DNA from 2 places in the Streptomyces sp. CNQ329 genome. Region 2 is predicted to be linked to the other one. Evidence: predicted binding sites of a transcription regulator. Region 2 holds the regulator's gene; the other holds the start of a gene.
What was found. The regulator HspR, encoded in region 2, represses chaperone genes until heat shock. The targets are predictions, from matches to a motif close to TTGAGNNNNNNNNNCTCAA.
Positions count from the first base shown of each region.

Region 1 (3,403 bases), on a different contig from region 2:
GCAGCACGACCGGGTTCATCGACCCGGCCTCCTTGATGGCCCGGACGACGCGGCCGGGCAGCGCGCCGACGTACGTACGCCGGTGGCCGCGTATCTCCGCCTCGTCCCGGACGCCGCCGAGCGCGACGCGGACGAACGTGCGCCCCATGGCCCGCGCCACGGACTCGCCCAGCGACGTCTTGCCGACACCGGGCGGGCCGACGAGCGCGAGCACCGCGCCGCCGCGCCGGCCGCCGACGAGGCCCAGGCCCCGTTCCGCGCGCCGCTTGCGCACCGCCAGATACTCGGTGATGCGCTCCTTGACGTCCTCCAGGCCCGCGTGGTCGGCGTCCAGGATCTCCTTGGCGCCGGTGATGTCGTACGCGTCCTCGGTGCGCTCGTTCCACGGCATCTCCAGGACCGTGTCGAGCCACGTCCTGATCCAGCCGCCCTCGGGGGAGGCGTCGGAGCTGCGCTCCAGTTTGTCGACCTCCTTCAGGGCCGCCTCGCGGACCTTCTCGGGCAGGTCGGCGGCCTCCACCCGGGCGCGGTAGTCGTCGGACTCCTCACCGTCGGGCTCGCCGTTCAGCTCGCGCAGCTCCTTGCGGACGGCTTCGAGCTGCCGGCGCAGCAGGAACTCGCGCTGCTGCTTGTCGACGCCCTCCTGGACGTCCTTGGCGATGGACTCGGCGACGTCCTGCTCGGCCAGGTGCTCCTTGAGCCACTGCGTGGCCAGCTTGAGCCGGGCCACCGGGTCGGCGGTCTCCAGCAGCTCCACGCGCTGCTCCGTGCTGAGGAACGGCGAGTAGCCGGAGTTGTCGGCGAGCTGGCCGACGTCGTCGATCTGCTGCACGCGGTCCACGACCTGCCAGGCGCCGCGCTTGCGCAGCCAGTCGGTCGCGACCGCCTTGTACTCCTTCATCAGCTCCGTGACGGCGCCGGGAACCGGGTCGGGTACGGACTCCTCGATCTCGGTGCCCTCCACCCACAGGGCCGCTCCGGGCCCCGTGGTGCCGGCGCCGATGCGGATCCGGGTGACGCCGCGGATCAGCGCACCGGGGTCGCCGTCGGCCAGCCGGCCGACCTGCTCGACACGGCCGAGGACACCGGTGCCCACGTACGTGCCGTCGACCCGTGGGACGAGCAGCACCCGGGGTTTGTGTCCGCTGCCGCGCGCCGCGGCCTGCGCGGCCTCGACCGCGGCCCGCACCTCGCGGTCCGAGAGGTCGAGCGGCACGACCATGCCGGGGAGCACGACCTCGTCGTCGAGCGGCAGTACGGGCAGGGCCAGCGGCGTGTGCGAGCCGGACTCAGTAGCCATTGATCTCCCCTTCGGCATGCAAGTTGAGTTACATGGGCTCAACCCAGGAGGGGTGCCGGGATGTTCCCGGCCGTCCGTTCGCTGTCAGCGATCGGGCAGGATGGGGCCATGAGCAGCCACGACGACACGGGGACCGCGGTGACGGTCGACCGCAGGTCCGGCCCGTACGGAGAGGTCGTCCTGCGGCGGCGCGGCGTCCACCACGAGATCATCGCGAACGGTGTCTTCCTCATGGACACCTCCGACGGCCGCTCCGAGCGGCTGCTGATCCGGGCCGCGGCCGAAGCCGTACGGGGCACCGCGCCGGAGCCGGCGGTGCTGATCGGCGGGCTCGGCGTGGGGTTCTCGCTCGCCGAGGCGGCGGCGGATCCGCGCTGGGGGCGGATCACGGTGGTCGAGCGCGAACGGGCGGTCATCGAGTGGCACACCGGCACCGCCGCGCCGACGGCCGGCATTGCGGCCGGGGCCGCGCCCCTCGCCCGCCTCAGCGGCGCCGCCCTCGCCGACCGCCGCGTCGAGCTGGTCGAGGCCGACCTCCTCGACCACCTCACCACGGCGACGCGCTCCTACGACGCCGTCTGCCTCGACATCGACAACGGCCCCGACTGGACCGTCACCGAGGGCAACGCCGGCCTCTACGCCCCCGCCGGCCTCGCCGCCTGCCGCGACCGTCTCACCCCCGGCGGCGTCCTCGCCGTCTGGTCCGCCCGCCCCTCCCCCGGCTTCGAAGCCGCGCTCCGTACGGCCGGCTTCGCGGACGTACGCACCGAGGAGATCCCGGTACGCCGCGGCGCCCCCGACGCCGTCCACCTCGCCGTCCGCCCACCGGACCGCGCGCACGGAACGCCGCCGGGGGCTCTCCGTTCCCCGTAGCCGAGGCGTGTCACCTCCCCATACGCTGCTCACTGAACCGGAGGGCCTACGGGGAAGAGACGGCGAGGGCCACGAACACATGGCAGACAGACAAGCCCTGAACGGCCGCGCTGACCACGCGGCCGCGGTGACGCCCGGTGCCCAGCGCAGGGTGCTGGTCGTCGAGGACGACCCGACCATCAGGCAGGCGATATCGGCGCGGCTGCGCGCCGAGGGCTTCCAGGTACGTACGGCAGGCGACGGCCCGGCCGCGGTGGCGACCGCGGCGGAGTGGGGGCCCGACCTGCTCGTGCTCGACGTGATGCTGCCCGGCTTCGACGGGCTGGAGGTGTGCCGCCGGGTGCAGGCCCAGCGGCTCGTGCCGGTGCTGATGCTGACCGCGCGGGACGACGAGACGGACATGCTCGTCGGCCTCGGCGTCGGCGCCGACGACTACATGACCAAACCATTCTCCATGCGTGAGCTGGCCGCGCGGGTGCACGTGCTGCTGCGCCGCGTCGAGCGCGCCACGCAGGCGGCGGGCGCCCCCCGGGACGACACGGTGCGCCTGGGCGAGCTGGAGATCGACCACACCGAGCGGCGGGTGCGCGTCGGCGGGGACGACGTGCATCTGACGCCGACGGAGTTCGAGCTGCTGGCGTGTCTGGCCAACCAGCCGCGGGCGGTGCTCTCCCGCGAGCAGCTCCTGGTGGAGGTGTGGGAGTGGGAGGACGCCTCGGGGACGCGGACGGTCGACAGCCACATCAAGGCGCTGCGGCGCAAGATAGGCGCGGAGCGGATCCGTACCGTCCACGGTGTGGGGTACGCGCTGGAGACCCCCGTCGCATGACGGTGCCGGACGGCGGCACGGAGCCCGGCTTCTGGCACCGGGTGTGGGACGCGCTGCGCCCGCTCGACCCGGTGCGGTCGGTGAACGCGGCGCTGGGTGCCCTGGTCATCGGCTCGGTGGTGATCGCCACCGGTCTGGTGTGGGTGGCGATCCGCTCGTCCACCGAGGTCCGGCTGATCACGGTCTTCTCGCTGATCGCCTCGCTGCTGATCACCCAGTTCGTGGGCCAGCGGCTGACGTCGCCGCTGGTGCAGATGACCGCGGTCACCCGCGCCATGGCACACGGCGACTACACGGCCCGGCTGGCCACCCGCCGCCGGGACGAGTTCGGCGAGCTGGCGCAGACGTTCAACCGCATGGCGGCCGACCTGCAGTCCGTCGACCGGCACCGCAAGGAACTG
Region 1 is NZ_AXVU01000026.1:75,188-78,590, forward strand. Features, by position in the region: gene lon (endopeptidase La) at 1-1,300, opposite strand, end outside; gene I003_RS32640 (spermidine synthase) at 1,409-2,173, shown strand; gene I003_RS0118850 (response regulator transcription factor) at 2,253-3,002, shown strand; gene I003_RS0118855 (sensor histidine kinase) at 2,999-3,403, shown strand, end outside.
Region 1: the regulator HspR is predicted to act here: its motif matches at 1,324-1,342, upstream of lon (endopeptidase La).

Region 2 (3,403 bases):
CGGCGGAGACCCGGGAAGGGGTCGAGGGGGTACGGATCCGCCTGCTGGCGGCGGCGTGCCTGGAGCACGCGGCGGAGCTGGCGCCCGCGGTGCGGGAGGCGGTGGAGCGGGCGACGGAGGCGCTGATCCCGCCGGCGACGACGCTGGAGGCACGGGCGCTGGGCGCGGCGGGCCCGCTGGTGCTGGAGCTGCTGCCGGGCCCGGAGGAGGCGGCGGACGACGAGACGGCGACCCTGGTCGCCGTCGCGGCGAGTTACGTGGAGTCGGACCGCGCCATCCCGTTCCTCGCCCGCTACGCCGCCCATCCCTCGCCGGCCGTGCGCCGCCAACTCGTCTGGGCATGGCAGCGCTTCGACACCGAGGAGTACGCGGACGAGGTCATCGCCCGCCTCGATCCGGACGAGCTGTACTTCACCGTCACCTCCGACGCCGGGCTACGGGCCCTGCGCCGGCTCGGCGGACGCCCGATGCTCGATGTGCGCGGCGGTCCGCTCGACCCCGCCGAGCTGCACGACGGCCTCGCCGCGACCCGCCTCACCAAGCTGATCATCCGCAGTCAGCACGGGCTGCGGGACCTGGAATTCCTGCGCGGCCAGGGCGAGCTGAGCGAGCTGCGGCTCACCGAATGTCTCGGCCTGCAGGACGCCCGGGCCCTCGCCGGCCTGCCGCTGCGCGCCCTGATCCTCGACGGGGTGCCGGGCCTCGCGGACAGCGCTCCCGGGCTGCTCGCCGCACTGCCGCGGCTGCAGTGGCTGTCCCTGTCGCCGGAGCGGACGCGCCTGGTCGATCTCGACGCGCTGCCGCCGCTGCCGGAGCTGGAGACCCTCAACCTGCTGACGGCCCGGACCTCCGGACTGCGCCCGCTGGCCCGGCACTCCCGGCTCGCCCAGCTCTACCTGGGCTGGCGCCACGAGGCCAGGAGGGACGACTGGCCGGCGCTCGCCGCTCTCCCCCGGCTCGAAGCGCTGCGGTCCCGGCCGGACCTGCCGACCGCCGCCCCCGCCGGCGCCACGCTGCCGGGTGTCCGGTCCCTGGGCCTGGTCGACGACCGCCCCGCGGACGAGGACGTCGTGGGCCGGCTGCCGCGGCTCTTCCCGCGGCTGGACCGCCTCGTCCTCGACCTGCCGGCGGGCAGCCGTCCCCTGGACCTCTCGCCGCTGGCCGGGATCGCCACCCTGCGTCAGGTCTCCCTGCGGGAGGACATGAGAAACCGCCACGCCGGGCTCCCACCCCACGTGGCGGTCACGTTCCTCGCCGACCGGGCCGGCGGCTAACCCCGCTTCTTCTTCGGCTTCCACACCACCAGCGCACTCGTCTGCTGCACCTGCTGGTACGGCACCAGGTCCCGCCGGTACGAGGCGTGCACCTGCGCCTCCCGCTGCGCCATCGCCGACGCCGCGCCGTCCAGCGCGTCCGTCAGCTCCGCGACCTTCGCCTGCAGCGCCGCGACCTGCGTCTCCAGCTCGATGATCCGCTTGATCCCGGCCAGGTTGATGCCCTCGTCCTGGCTCAGCGACTGGACCTGCCGCAGCAGCGCGATGTCCCGCGCCGAGTAGCGCCGGCCGCGCCCGGCCGTGCGGTCCGGGGAGACCAGGCCGAGGCGGTCGTACTGGCGGAGGGTCTGCGGGTGGAGGCCGGAGAGTTCGGCGGCCACGGAGATGACGTAGACCGGCGTCTCCTCGGTCAGCTCGTACGGGTTGCGGCCGCGGGGGCCCCGTCCGCCGTTCCTGCCGTCCATCGTCGTCAAGCTCCCTTCGCGGCCTTGAACAGCTCCGCGCGCGGGTCCGCGCCCGCGGTCGCCTTCCGGTACGACTCCAGTGCCTCGCGCGCCGGGTCGTCCGTCTCCTTCGGTACCGCCACCTCGACGGTGACGAGCAGGTCCCCGCGGGTGCCGTCCTTGCGGACGGCGCCCTTGCCGCGGGCGCGCATCGTACGTCCGTTGGGCGTGCCCGGCGGCAGCTTCAGGGTGACCGGCGGGCCGCCGAGCGTGGGCACCTTGATGTCCCCGCCGAGGGCCGCCTCCGGGAACGTGACGGGGACCGTCACCAGCAGGTTGTCGCCCTTGCGGCCGAAGACCGGGTGGCCGTCGACGTGCACGACGACGTACAGGTCGCCGCCGGGGCCGCCGCGTTCGCCCGGGCCGCCCTTGCCGCGCAGCCGTATCCGCTGCCCGTCCTGCACCCCCGCGGGGATGCGGACCTGCATGGTGCGGGACGACTTGGCGCGGCCGCTGCCCTTGCAGACGTCGCAGGGGTCCTGGGCGATGAGCCCGCGGCCCTTGCAGTCCACGCACGGGTCGGTGAGCGAGAAGCCGCCACCGCCGCCGCGGGAGACCTGGCCGGTGCCCACGCAGGTCGGGCAGACCCGGGGGGAGCCGTTCTTGTCACCCGTGCCGGCGCACGTCTTGCAGGGGGCCGACGACGACATCCGCAGCGGCACCGTGGCGCCCTCGATGGCCTCCGTGAAGCTGAGCGTGACCTCCGATTCGATGTCCTGGCCGCGGCGCGGCTGGGTACGCCCGCCGCTGCCGCGGTTGAACAGCCCGCCGAAGACGTCGCCCAGCCCGCCGCCGAAGCCGCCGGTGGTGGTCTGGCCGCCGCCGCCCGGACCCGAGCCGCCGAAGAGGTCGCCGAGGTCGAAGTTGAACGAGCCGTTGCCGCCCCCGCCCGGACCCGGACGGAAGCCGCCGTTGCCGAAGAGGGTGCGCGCCTCGTCGTACTCCTTGCGCCGCTGGGGGTCGCCGAGCACGTCGTTGGCCTCGGAGACCTCCTTGAAGCGCTCCTCGGCCGCGGCGTCACCCTTGTTGGCGTCCGGGTGGTACTGCCGGGCGAGCTTGCGGTACGCCTTCTTGATCTCGGCCTCGGTGGCGTCCTTCGGGACGCCGAGAACCTTGTAGTAGTCCTTCTCGATGAAGTCCTTCGTGCTCATTCCCGGCGTCCCTCCTCTCGTCCCTCGGCTGCTACGGCGTCACCCCTCGTCCGGGCCACCGCTGTCCGTCTCTCCCCTGCCGGACTCGCCCTTCGCGGATCCGGAGGCGTCCGGGCCGCCGGCGTCCGCGGAGCCGGCGGACTCCGGTCCGCCGTCGTCCGTGTCGGCCTGGTTCTCGTCCGGCTTCTCGCCCTCCTTGGCCTGCGACCCCGACGACGCGCCCGGCTGCGGCTCCGCCACGGCGACCCGCGCCGGTCGGATCGTACGCTCGCCGATCCGATACCCAGGCTGGAGAATCTGCACGCACGTCGTCTCGGAGACATCCGGCGAGTAGCTGTGCATCAGCGCCTCGTGGATCAGCGGGTCGAAGGGCTCGCCCTCCTTGCCGAACTGCATGAGGCCCATCTTGGCCACGACGGTCTCCAGCGACTCGGCGACCGACTTGAACCCGCCGACCAGCTCCTCGTGGTCCCGG
Region 2 is NZ_AXVU01000025.1:79,330-82,732, forward strand. Features, by position in the region: gene I003_RS0118385 (NACHT N-terminal Helical domain 1-containing protein) at 1-1,274, shown strand, start outside; gene I003_RS0118390 (heat shock protein transcriptional repressor HspR) at 1,271-1,738, opposite strand; gene dnaJ (molecular chaperone DnaJ) at 1,744-2,928, opposite strand; gene grpE (nucleotide exchange factor GrpE) at 2,968-3,403, opposite strand, start outside.